Regions from separate parts of the Candidatus Avoscillospira sp. LCP25S3_F1 genome, predicted to be linked through region 2. Evidence: riboswitches for the same ligand, from Rfam matches in the RefSeq annotation. Region 2 holds a riboswitch; the other holds the start of a gene.
What was found. Region 2 has a riboswitch for glycine ahead of ACTQ33_RS09430 (alanine/glycine:cation symporter family protein). Riboswitches for the same ligand answer to the same signal wherever they lie in the genome.

Region 1: linked by a shared signal. The riboswitch ahead of glyA (serine hydroxymethyltransferase) and the one ahead of ACTQ33_RS09430 (alanine/glycine:cation symporter family protein) in region 2 are both predicted to bind glycine.

Annotation. Positions count from the first base shown of each region.
Region 1 is NZ_JBQKJT010000018.1:24,737-30,778, reverse strand. It holds gene glyA (serine hydroxymethyltransferase) at 116-1,369, opposite strand; glycine riboswitch at 1,488-1,582, opposite strand; gene ACTQ33_RS13945 (RsiV family protein) at 1,852-3,090, shown strand; gene ACTQ33_RS13940 (efflux RND transporter periplasmic adaptor subunit) at 3,221-4,963, shown strand; gene ACTQ33_RS13935 (ABC transporter ATP-binding protein) at 4,983-5,690, shown strand; gene ACTQ33_RS13930 (ABC transporter permease) at 5,687-6,042, shown strand, end outside.
Region 2 is NZ_JBQKJT010000009.1:10,704-16,745, forward strand. It holds gene rplM (50S ribosomal protein L13) at 1-388, opposite strand, end outside; gene ACTQ33_RS09425 (tRNA lysidine(34) synthetase) at 632-1,378, shown strand; gene ACTQ33_RS09430 (alanine/glycine:cation symporter family protein) at 1,609-2,967, opposite strand; glycine riboswitch at 3,095-3,195, opposite strand; gene ACTQ33_RS09435 (glycoside hydrolase family 3 N-terminal domain-containing protein) at 3,596-4,855, opposite strand; gene ACTQ33_RS09440 (DUF1846 domain-containing protein) at 5,079-6,042, opposite strand, start outside.

The DNA.
Region 1 (6,042 bases), on a different contig from region 2:
AGCAAGACCACGCGGGCGCGCTGCCGGAGACAGCGCGCCCGCGTTTTTTGATGTGGCAGGGGGGAATTTCACTGGCCTACTCGATTTTTTGATCAAAATCGAGTAAAACTTTTACTTATTCGCACAGGGGATACTTGCTGCAGATTTCAGCCACGGCGGCCCGGACCGCGTCGCGGGTGGCCGGGTAATCCACTGCCGTTTTATACATGCACTCGGCGATGATCTCCATGTCCTCCGCACCCAGACCGCGGGTGGTGGCGGCGGGGGTACCGATGCGGACGCCGGAGGTGACGGTGGGCTTCTCCGGGTCGTTGGGGATGGCATTTTTGTTGACGGTGATGCGAACGTCGTCCAGTCGGGTCTGGAACTCCTTACCCGTCACATGGAGGGGCCGCAGGTCTGCCAGCATCAAATGGTTGTCGGTGCCGCCGGACACCAGATCAAAGCCTTTTTCCAGCAGCGCCTTGGCCAGAACCTGGGCGTTGGACACGATCTTTTCGGCATAGGTGCGGAATTCCGGGGCCATGGCCTCCTTGAGACAGACGGCCTTGGCGGCAATGATGTGCATCAACGGGCCGCCCTGGGTACCGGGGAACACGCCGGAGTTCAGCTTCTTGGCGAACGCCTCCCGGCCGAGAATCAGGCCGCCACGGGGGCCGCGCAGCGTCTTATGGGTGGTGGTGGTGACGATATCAGCGTAGGGAATGGGGCTCTGATGGACGCCGCCGGCCACCAGACCGGCAATATGCGCCATGTCCACCATCAAAAGTGCGCCGTGCCGGTGGGCAATGTCGGCGAACTTGTCAAATTCCAGCGCACGGGGATAGGCGGAAGCGCCGGCCACCACCAGTTTGGGCTGCACCCGCTTCACCAAATCCTCCACAGCGTCGTAGTCGATGCGACCGGTGGCCGGGTCCACACCGTAGGCATGGAAATCATAGTATTTGCCGGACAGGTTGGCGTGGCTGCCGTGGGTCAGGTGGCCACCGTTTTCCAGACTCATACCCACCACGGCGTCGCCGGGCTGCAGCAGCGCCGCGTAGACCGCCAGATTGGCCTGGGCGCCGGAGTGGGGCTGCACGTTGGCAAACTCCGCGCCGAACAGCGCCTTGGCCCGGTCGATGGCTACCTGCTCCAGCACATCCACGTATTCACAGCCGCCGTAGTACCGCTTGCCGGGGAGACCCTCGGCGTATTTGTTGGTCAGGACGCTGCCCATGGCGGCCAGCACCGCCTGGGACGTGATGTTTTCCGAGGCGATCAGCTCGATATTGCGCCGCTGACGGCGCAGTTCTTCGTCCATGAGACCGGCGATCTCCGGATCGAAGGAACGGACAAATTCGATGGATTCCACAGCTGCATTGTTCATGGGGTTCATTCTCCTGTTCTGCATAAAAGTAAAAAAAGAGCCGGTCCCGGAGGGCCGACCAACGTGAAAATGCAAAGCAGCGACTGTACCGATTCCATAATAATATAATAGGGGTACAATCGGATACTCTGTCCTTTTGCCTGAGAGATTCGATAGCTGACGCCGTCTTGCACCTTCGGCACTCCACATTGGAGATTCTCCAGAGTTCCCTCGATCTTTCAGTCCCATCCCCGGAGGGATTCCTGAGAGTGTGGCTCCTTCGGCAGACCATGGCGGTCACTTTCCTGAAAGACTTCGCAGGGCGATATGGAATTGCTTTTATTATAAAGTGAAAAAAAGCGGGAGACCATTGACGTTTTACATAAAATATTGTGGCGGTTTTCAACGGAAAATATACGAAGTGTTAAAGTGGTGTAGGTTGACATAAACGACGGCCATGGTATGATAAGGAGAGAGATACCCGACAGAAGGAGGGACGGACCATGAGACGAAGCCTGCTTGCCTTGACGGCGCTGCTGTCGGTGCTGCTGACGGCCTGCACCCCGTGGGACAATCCAAAGACCGAAACCAGTGGTATGAATACGGACGGCGAAGAGACGACGGAATCCACAGAAAAAAATTTCGAAAATTCTGTAACCAATCCGCCGGTAACTCCGTCTAAAGAACTGGAGGAAACAATGCCCAAAGTGTCGGTTCGGGTGCAGACGGAGCAGTACGACGCCACGGACGACGACGGCGCGCTGTTGTGTACGGTACGACTGGCCGCGCCCAACGTGACGGTGGAGGGCCGGGAAGCGGCCCAATCGGCCATCCAGGCCGTATTGGACCAGACGGCAGACCAGCGGCGGACCGAGGCGGAACAGATCACGGAGCTGGCCCGGTCGGACCGGCCCAATGTGGAGCAATATACCACCTTCCAGGGCTATGGCGTCACCGACAGCCTGGACCTGGGACGGCTGGACGGCCGCACCGTCAATCTGCTCTGGACCACCAGCGACAATACCGGAGGCGCCCATGGCAATTCCGTGACCACAGCCTTTGTATTTGACGCGGAGACGGGGGAACGGCTCAGCTTGTCGGATGTGGCCGTCAACGCCGACGCCCTTTTCATGCAGCTGGAGGAACAGGTGTTGCAGCAGATGGCCCAGGCGCCGGAACAGTATTTTCCCGAGGCGCAGCAATGGGTACCCCAGCTGTTGGAGGACGGCTGCTGGTACTTTTCCGCGGAAGGGTTGGTGCTGCTGTCCAATCCCGGCGTGCTGGCCCCTTACGGCGCCGGAACCCTGGAATTTACGGCTACCTATGCGGCGTTGACAGGACTGCTGGACGAACGGTGGAACCCGGACCCGGCTGCGGACAGCCAGGGAGAGCCCCTGGTGGCCCTGACTGCCGACGACGGTGCGCCTGTACCCACGGAGACTGTCCAGGCCGATGACTTCGGCGCGGAGATGGTCCTGTGGACCGATGGTGTGCTGGAGGACTTCCGCATCTGGCGGGTCACCAGCAGCGACGGCGTCACCTGGTACCGGGGCGGCTGCTGCTATGCCGCCGACCGTCTGGAAACCGGGCAGGCCGTGGGCCTGACGGCCATGCTGCCCGACGTTATGACCAATGTGATGATCTCCTATACGACGGGCGGGGAGACCGTCTACCGGGGCATCGGGGAAAGCGGAAAGGACGGGTCAGTGTTTTTCCTGGAATTGGACACGGTTGTTGATTAAGAATCCTTTAAATTTCTACAAAGGGAATTGGCATTTTTCAAGCCTCCATTGACAAGACTGGGAAAGATTGATATATTTTCTGTACTAAGACATTTAACACACTCGTTTATATTTTAAGGAGGAATCGCCCATGGAGGATCAGGGTGTCAAGTTGGAACAGCGGCCGGAGGAAACGCCGGCTATTGACACGGCGGAAGCCGACCGTCTGCGGGTTCTGGAAGAAAAGAAGGCCCGGCGGGAGGCGGCAGCCAAGCTCAAGCGGAAGAAAATCCGCCGGAAACGGCTGATCACGTCTGTCATTACGCTGGCGGTGATAGGCGGCATTGCCTTTGGAATGATGCAGCTGTTCAAAGAGAAAAAACCGGAGCTGACCATCTGGAGCCAGCCGGTGGAGCGGGGCACCATCAGCAGCAACGTCAGCGGCAACGGCGAGACCAAGGCGTTGAAATCGGCCACGCTGACCCTGACCTCCGGCGGCACAGTCCAGGAGGTCTTTGTCAAGGAGGGCCAGCAGGTCAACGAGGGTGATCCCCTCTATACGGTGGATAGTGCCGAGGCCCGCAAAGCGGTGGAGGACGCCCAGAAGAACGTCAACGACTATCAGAAGCAGATTGACGCCTTGAACAAGTCCTATGCCGATCTGACCTTTACCGCCCCCTTTACGGGCAAACTCATCGAGGCCCCGAGTCTGAAAGTGGGCAACACCATTTCCAGCGGAGAAAAGCTGGGCAAGCTGGTGGACGACACTTCTATGAAGCTGTCCCTCTACTTCAGCTACGCCTATGAGCAGGAATTTGCCGTGGGCAAGACGGCCAATATCTCCATTCCCACCACCATGACCAATGTCACCGGCACGGTGGAGACCATCAACAAGGTCCAGCGCATCAGCCCCGAGGGGTCCAAGCTCTTTGAGGTCATCTTCTCCATGAAAAACCCCGGCACCCTCACCGAGGGCATGGGGGCCACGGCGTCGCTCAAGGCCGCTGACGGCAGTGAGATTTTTGCCTATGAGCCTGGTACGCTGACGTATAATCGCTCTGTGGACTTGGCGACCAAGGCCGGCGGCGAGCTGATTCAGGTGAATCTCGTCAACTACGGTACCGTCCAGGCCGGTACGGTGCTGGTCCAGATGAAGGGCGACAACAACGACGATCAGATGGCTTCCCTCAACACCTCTATGAGCACGGCCCAGGAGAACCTCAAGAAGGCCCAGGACGCCCTGGCCAAGTACAACGCTGTGGCTCCCATCTCCGGCACGGTCCTGTCCGTCGGCTTGCAGCCCGGCCAAAAGGTGCCCACCGATACGGTGGCCGTGACCATTGCCGACGTCAGCGTTATGACTGTGGAGGCCAAGGTGGACAGCATGAACGTCTCCTATGTCAAGCCCGGTATGCCCTGTAATATTGTCCAGTACACCATGAACGGCGAGCAGACCACCGCCCCTGGCACGGTTCTGTCCGTCAGCCTGGAGGGTAAGACGGAGAACGGCATATCCTATTTCCCGGCCACCATTCAGGTGGAAAACCCCGACGGCAGTCTGCGGCCCGGCATGTATGTGGAATACAGCCTGTCGGCGTCCCAGGTGGAGGATGCCCTGATGGTGCCCCTCCAGGCCGTCAAGCAGACGGAGCAGGGAACCTGTGTCTTTGTGGAGGCCGCCGAACCCCCGGCCAATGCTTTGGATTCCGCCAGCCTGGGTATGGAGGTCCCCAAGGGCTTCTATGCCGTCCCCGTCACCATCGGCGTCTCCGATCAGACCAACGTGGAGATCAAGGAGGGCGTGGAGGAAGGCCAAACCGTCTTCATCCAGTACATGACCAACGAGGGCAGCTCCTGGGATGACAGCGGCATGGGCGGCATCGCTTTCGGATGAGGTGAGTGACATGGATACCATGGAAACGAAACTCATCGACGTGCAGGAGGTCTATAAGATCTACAATGAGGATGAGGAAAATGAGGTCCGGGCCCTGGATGGCGTGTCCCTGGAGATCGGCCGCGGCGAATTTGTGGCCATTGTCGGCGCCTCCGGTTCCGGCAAATCCACCCTCATGAACATTCTCGGCTGTCTTGATGTGCCGACCTACGGCGAATACTATCTGGATGGCCACGATGTCACCACCCTGACGGATCAGGAGTTGTCCCGCATCCGTAACCGGGAGATCGGTTTCATCTTTCAGGGGTACAACCTGATTCCCGGTCTCAACGCCGTGGAGAATGTGGAACTGCCCCTGATTTACCAGGGCGTCCGGGGCGAAAAGCGCCGGGACATGGCCATGGAGGCGTTGGAGCGGGTGGGCCTGGAGGACCGGTACGACCGGCGTCCCTCTCAGCTCTCCGGCGGCCAGCAGCAGCGCATCGCCGTGGCCCGGGCCATCGCCGCCCAGACCCCCATCATCATGGCTGACGAGCCCACCGGCGCATTGGATTCCAAAACCGGTGAACATGTGCTGCAAATCCTCCACGATCTGAACAAGCAGGTGGGAACCACCATCATCCTGATCACCCATGATATCAAAATCGCCAAGACGGCCCGGCGCATTGTTCAGATTTCCGACGGCAACATCCTCCAGGATTGCCCCAGAGAGGAGGCGGTATTTTGAATCTGCGTCAATCCTTTAAAATGTCCATGCAGTCGCTGATGTCCAACAAGGGCCGCGCCTTTTTGACGATGCTGGGCATTATCATCGGTGTGGCTGCCGTTATGATCATGGTTTCGGTGGTCCAGGGACAGAACAAGATGACCAAGGAGCTTTACGAAGCCCAGGGAACCAATAAAATCAGCGTCAGCGCCACGAGCTACACGGGACTGGACCTGACCGAAGACCTCTATGAATACTGCCTGAGTCTTTCAGACTATGTGGCCGGCGTCACGCCAAACGGGTCGGTTTACGGCAATCCGGTGAAATACATGTCGGCCAACACGGAAAACAATAAAAAAATGGGGTCTCCCAA
Region 2 (6,042 bases):
GCTCGGGACCTGCGTACAGCTTCAGGCGGGTCAGAGCGCTGCGGCCAATGGAGTTCTTGGGCAGCATGCCCTTGACAGCCAGCTCCATGGCGAACTCGGGGCGCTGCTCCATCAGCAGACGGTACTTCACTTCTTTCAGACCGCCGATCCAGCCGGTGTGATGACGATAGTACTTATCTTCCATCTTCTTGCCGGTCAGAATGGCCTTGTCGGTGTTGACAATGATGACGAAATCGCCGCAGTCAACGTTGGGGGTAAAATCAACCTTGTGCTTGCCGCGCAGCAGCTTGGCAGCGGTGGCAGCCGTGCGGCCCAGGGGCTTGCCGGCAGCGTCGAGAACGTACCATTTTCTCTGGACGGTCTCCTTCTTTGCCATAGTAGTGGACATAGTATTTCCTCCATAATCGGGAAGTCTGGCTTCCCAAAATAAAAATTTTGACAAATTCATTGGGCGCGATTACAATAATCTGCACAACCGCGCCTGTATTTTATACCACAACGGCGCTTTTGTGTCAACCGCCAAACGGCAACATTTTTATTTTGCGCGGAGAGAACTCTCGTTTTCTCACAATATCTCTCATTTTCTCTTATATGCTCAAAAGGCAAATTACATTTGAAAAGGATTTTTTCTATGCAGAAGCTACTTGGACTGGTCCGCCGCTGTGTGGACGACTATCAAATGATTCAGCCGGGGGACAAAATCGCCGTGGGCGTGTCCGGCGGCAAAGACTCCCTGACCCTGTTGACGCTGCTGGCGGGCCTGCGGGAGTTTCATCCGGCGGGGTTCTCCCTGGAGGCCCTGACCATCGACATGGGGCTGGAGGGGATGGACTTCTCCCAGGTGGCCGAATTGTGCCGCCGCCTGAACGTGCCCTATACCAAGATCGACACCCAGATCGCCCCCGTCATCTTTGAACACCGCAAGGAGAAAAACCCCTGCTCCATGTGCGCCAAAATGCGCCGGGGCGCCCTCAATGAGGCCATCCTGGACCGGGGCATCACCAAAATTGCCCTGGGCCACCACTACGACGACGCCGTGGAAACCTTCGTCATGTCCCTGATCTTCGAGGGGCGCATCAGCTGCTTCCAGCCGGTGACGTACCTGGATCGCACCGGCGTCACCCAAATCCGGCCCATGCTGTACCTCAGTGAGAAGACCGTCAGCCATTTCGCCGAGCGTATGCGCCTGCCCGTGGTCCACAACACCTGCCCCGCCGACAAGCACACCAAACGGGAGGAGATCAAACAGCTCATTTACGATCTGTCCGCCACCTATCCCGACTTGAAGGCCCGGATTTTCGGCGCCATGCAGCGGCTGCCCCTGCCGGAGTGGGGACCGGTTGACCACGGCAGACGCCCGCTGCCCGATATTGAATGAGAGTTCCCAGGGGACGCCGTCCCCTGGACCCCTGCAATTTTTTGTAAAAAAATTGACTAAAAACGTTCAATGGCCATGGATTCCGTGGGAATCCATGGCCACAATGCTATATAGACTCTGTAATCCGCCGCCAGATAAAAGTTTTACTCGATTTTTTTCAAAAAATCGTGGGGTCCAGGGGCAAAGCCCCGGTCGCCCGCCGCAGCGGGCGAAATCCCTGACCGCATCCCTTACAGCGTATCCTTGCTGCGGCTGATGCGGACCACCAGGCCGCTGAGGGCCAGGAGGCCGATGAGGTTGGGCAGGACCATAAGGCCGTTGAACATGTCGGACAGGCTCCAGACGAGGTCCACCTTCTGGGTGGAGCCGATGACGATGAAGACCAGCACCAGCAGGGTATAGAAGACAACGCCGTGTTTGCCGAACAGGGCCTGGACGTTGGTCTTGCCGAAGAAGTACCAGCCGATGATGGTGGAGAAGGCGAAGAACAGCATGCAGACGGCCACAAAGGCGTTGCCGAAGGAGCCGAAGGCAGCATTGAAAGCGGCCTGGGCCAGGGCGGTGCCCTGGAGGGAGCCGGTGACAGGCTCCAGAAGGCCGGAGGTCAGAATGACCAGGGCCGTCAGGGTCAGGACCACAAAGGTATCCAGGAAGACGCCGATCATGGCGATGACGCCTTGGTCGTGGGGGTGCTCCACCTTGGCCATGGCGTGGGCGTGGGGGGTGGAGCCCATACCGGCCTCATTGGAGAACAGACCCCGGGCCACGCCGTAGCGCATGGCCTCTTTCATGCTCAGACCCAACGCGCCGCCGAACATGGCTTCCGGCTGGAACGCGCAGACGAAGATGGAGCGGAAGGCGTCCAAGAGGGCGCTGTGGTTGATGACGAGAATGGCGCCGCAGCCCAGGATGTAAAAGATGGCCATGATGGGCACCAGCTTTTCGGTGAACGCGGCGATCCGGCTGACGCCGCCCAGGAAAATAAAGCCGGCGATGACGGCGGCGATGATACCCATGACGAGTTTGGGGACGCCGAAGGCCGTGTGGAACGCGTCGCTGATGGAGTTGGACTGGACCATGTTGCCCATGAAGCCCAGGGCCAGGATGATGGCTGCGGAGAAAAAGCCCGCCAGGAATTTGCCGAACTTACCGGTGAAGGCGGCGCGGATGTAGTAGATGGGGCCGCCGGTCACATGGCCCTGGGCGTCCACGGTCTTGAACTTCTGGGCCAGAATGGCCTCGGCGTAGATGGTGGCCATGCCGAAAAAGGCACTGACCCACATCCAGAAGATGGCGCCGGGGCCGCCGGAGAACAGAGCGGTGGCGCAGCCGGTGATGTTGCCGGTGCCCACCTGGGCGGCAATGGCGGTGGTCAGGGCCTGGAAGGAGGACATGCCGTCCTTGCCGGCCTTTTTGCCCGACAGGGAAAAGCCGCCGAACAGCCGCCGCAGTCCTTCTCCAAAGCGGCGGATCTGGATAAAGCCCAGGCGCACGGTAAAGAAAATGCCCGTGGCTACCAGCAGGAACAGCAGGGCGTAGTCCCAGAGGACCGTGTTGACAAATCCGACGATGGTTTCAATGAGGTGCATGGGGGGTCTTCCTTTTCTCTTTGGATTCCGCCAAATCAAATAAAAAAACCGGCTGCGCCCGCGTGGGCGTCAGTCGGCTCCGGATGGACAACGGCCCGAACCTGCACCAACGGTGCGGCAGACCCTTGTACCAAACTCTGTCCTTTTGCCTGAGAGATTCCCGCGGCCCATGGCCGCGCGTTGCACCTTCGGCACTCCCGCTGGGGGAGCTTCTCCAGAGCCACATCCGTTTGCAGTCCTCATTTCCCGGGGGAAACGCCTGAGAGTTTTGCTCCTTCGGCAAGGTTTGTTTGCGGCAACTCCACCCATTTGTGGCTTCGGTTCTCGCCGGTCCTTTTGCACCGCAAATGCAGTGCAGCTTCTTGCAATACATCCAGTATTCCTGCGAAGCTACACTTTTTTGCGGCACAAAAATCCTCGCCGAGAACTCTTGCCAAAATGTGCGGAGCTGCCGTATGGCGACAACACCACGGTGGGGTCACCGTATTACCTTTTTCCTGCAAACTTCACTTGCTGCGGTATACGGCGCTGCCTTCCGGCAGCGCCGCTTTGTTCTATTAAACTATAACATTACCCAAATGCCGTGTCAAGTCCATCGGTGATGGAATTTTGTGCGCTGTCAAACGCATCAGGCGATGCCGTACTCGTACTTCATGGCCAAAACGCGGACCACGCTGTCGGTGACGGTGTCCTGGGGCAGGGAACCGGTGTCGATGGCGTGAAGGACGCCGTCCACGGCGGCCTGAAAATCCTCGGGCATCAGCAGCAGGTCGGCGCCGGCCTCCAGCGCCTGGACGGCGGCTTCGGCGGCGGTGAAATGGTCGGTGATGGCCTCCATGTTGAGGGCGTCGGTGACTACAACGCCGTTAAAGCCCAGCTCCTTGCGCAGTAAATTGTCGATGATGGATGCAGACAGGCTGGCGGGGCGGTCGTCGCCGGTGACAGCGGGTACCGACAGATGGCTCACCATGACCATGGGGGCGCCGGCGTCGATACCGGCCTGGAAGGGGAGAAAGTCCTTTTCCTTCAGCTGCTCCAGGGTGGCGTCGGTGGAGGCTGCGCCGTTGTGGGTGTCGGCGGAGACGCCGCCCAGGCCGGGGAAGTGCTTGAGGGTGCAGAGGATACCGGACTCCTGCATGCCCGCCACCATGGAGCCGACCAGGCTGGCGGCCGTCTCGGCGTCGTCGGAGAAGGACCGGTCGCCGATGGCGGAACCGCTGGTGGACACGTCGGCCACGGGGGCAAAGTCCAGATTGAAGCCCAGGGCCAGCAGCTCATCGCCCAACGTCTTGCCCATGGCGTGGACCTGCTGGGGGTCGTTATAGGAGGCCATATCGTCCAGCTTCGTCACGCCCAGACCGCGGCTGCCCAGCCGGGATACGGTGCCGCCTTCCTCGTCCACGCCCAGGAGCAGGGGAGTCTTTGCATAGGACTGGGTGGTGGAAAGCAGGGTTTTGATTTGGTCTACGCTCTCCAGATTCTTGGCGAAGTAGACGATGCCGCCGACAGGGTATTGCTCCAGGGCGGCTTTGGTGGCGTCGCCGGCCACGGTGGCTGTATCGACGCCGGTAATAGCTTCCGGCGTCACCATAAACAGCTGGTAGACCTGTTCCTCCAGGGACATGGTTTCCACGGTCTTCCGGGCCTTGGTCACAAATTCCGACTCGGGCTCCGGCTCCGGTTCCGTGGTGGCCGTGTCGCCGGTGTCCGTGGTGGTGTCGGCGGTATCACCGGTTGTGCTGTTGTCGGTGCCGTCGGTGACCGGGTTGAACTGGGAGGGAATATTGGGTTTGCCGCTGCGGGCCAGGGGCACGATGATGCAGACTGCGCCGATGAGGACGCAGAAGCCCAGCAGTGAGACGAGAAAAATCTTAACGCCTTTTCCCATGGGAACTACCTCGTTTCTATCAAACTCGCAAAAATTGCACCACCATTCTACAGGGTAGAGCGAAAAATTACAAGAGCGCATTTGTGAACAAATGAATAATTCTGGCCATGGATTTCGGAGAAATCCATGGCCATAGAAAGTTTTACCCGATTATTTTCAAAAAATCGCAGGGTCCAGGGACAGCGTCCCTGGCGGGGTCCGGGGCGGCGCCCCGGAAAAACCCTTACTTATGATACAGCCGGTGGGACTGGTAGACCGGCTCGCAGGTGACGTTGCAGCCCAGCTTCTTAAAAACATTCTCGTCCACAGGGGAGAGGATGACCGAGGAATGGACCTGGCAGCCCTTGAGGTTGTTGAGCTGCTCCATGGCGATCTCGGCGGTGGGGTTGGTGACGGCGCACATGCTCAGGGCAATGAGCACCTCGTCGGTGTGGAGGCGGGGGTTCCGGTTGCCCAGGTGCTCCACCTTCAAATGCTGAATGGGGGCGATGATGGCCGGGGAGATCAGCTCAATCCGGTCGTTGATGTTGCCCAGGTGCTTGAGGGCATTGAGCAGGGCAGCGGACGAGGCGCCCAGGAGTTTGGAGGTTTTGCCGGTGACGATGGTGCCGTCGGGCAGCTCGATGGCCAGGGCCGGGCCGCCGGTCTGCTCGGCCCGGGCCAGGGCCGGGGCGACGCAGGGCCGGGACTCGGGGGTCAGGTCCAGGCTGCTCATGAGCATTTCGATCTTCTGGACCTCGGCGGCGGTGGAAGTGCCGCGGACCTTGCCGCAGGCGGCGGCGAAGTAGCGGCGGATGATCTCCTGGCGGGAAGCCTCGCGGCAGACTTCGTCGTCAATGATGGCGTTGCCCGCCATGTTGACGCCCATATCCGTGGGGCTCTTGTAGGGGCAGGTACCGTAGATTTTTTTGAACATGGCTTCCAGCACCGGGAAAATCTCGATGTCCCGGTTGTAGTTGACCGTCGTCTCACCGTAGGCGTCCAGATGGAAGGGGTCGATCATATTGACGTCGCTGAGATCGGCGGTGGCGGCCTCGTAGGCCAGGTTGACCGGATGCTTGAGGGGGATGTTCCAGATGGGGAATGTCTCGTACTTGGCATAGCCTGCCTGGATGCCACGCTTGTGCTCATGGTAGAGCTGGCTGAGGCAGGTGGCCATTTTGCCGCTGCCGGGGCCGGGGGCCGTC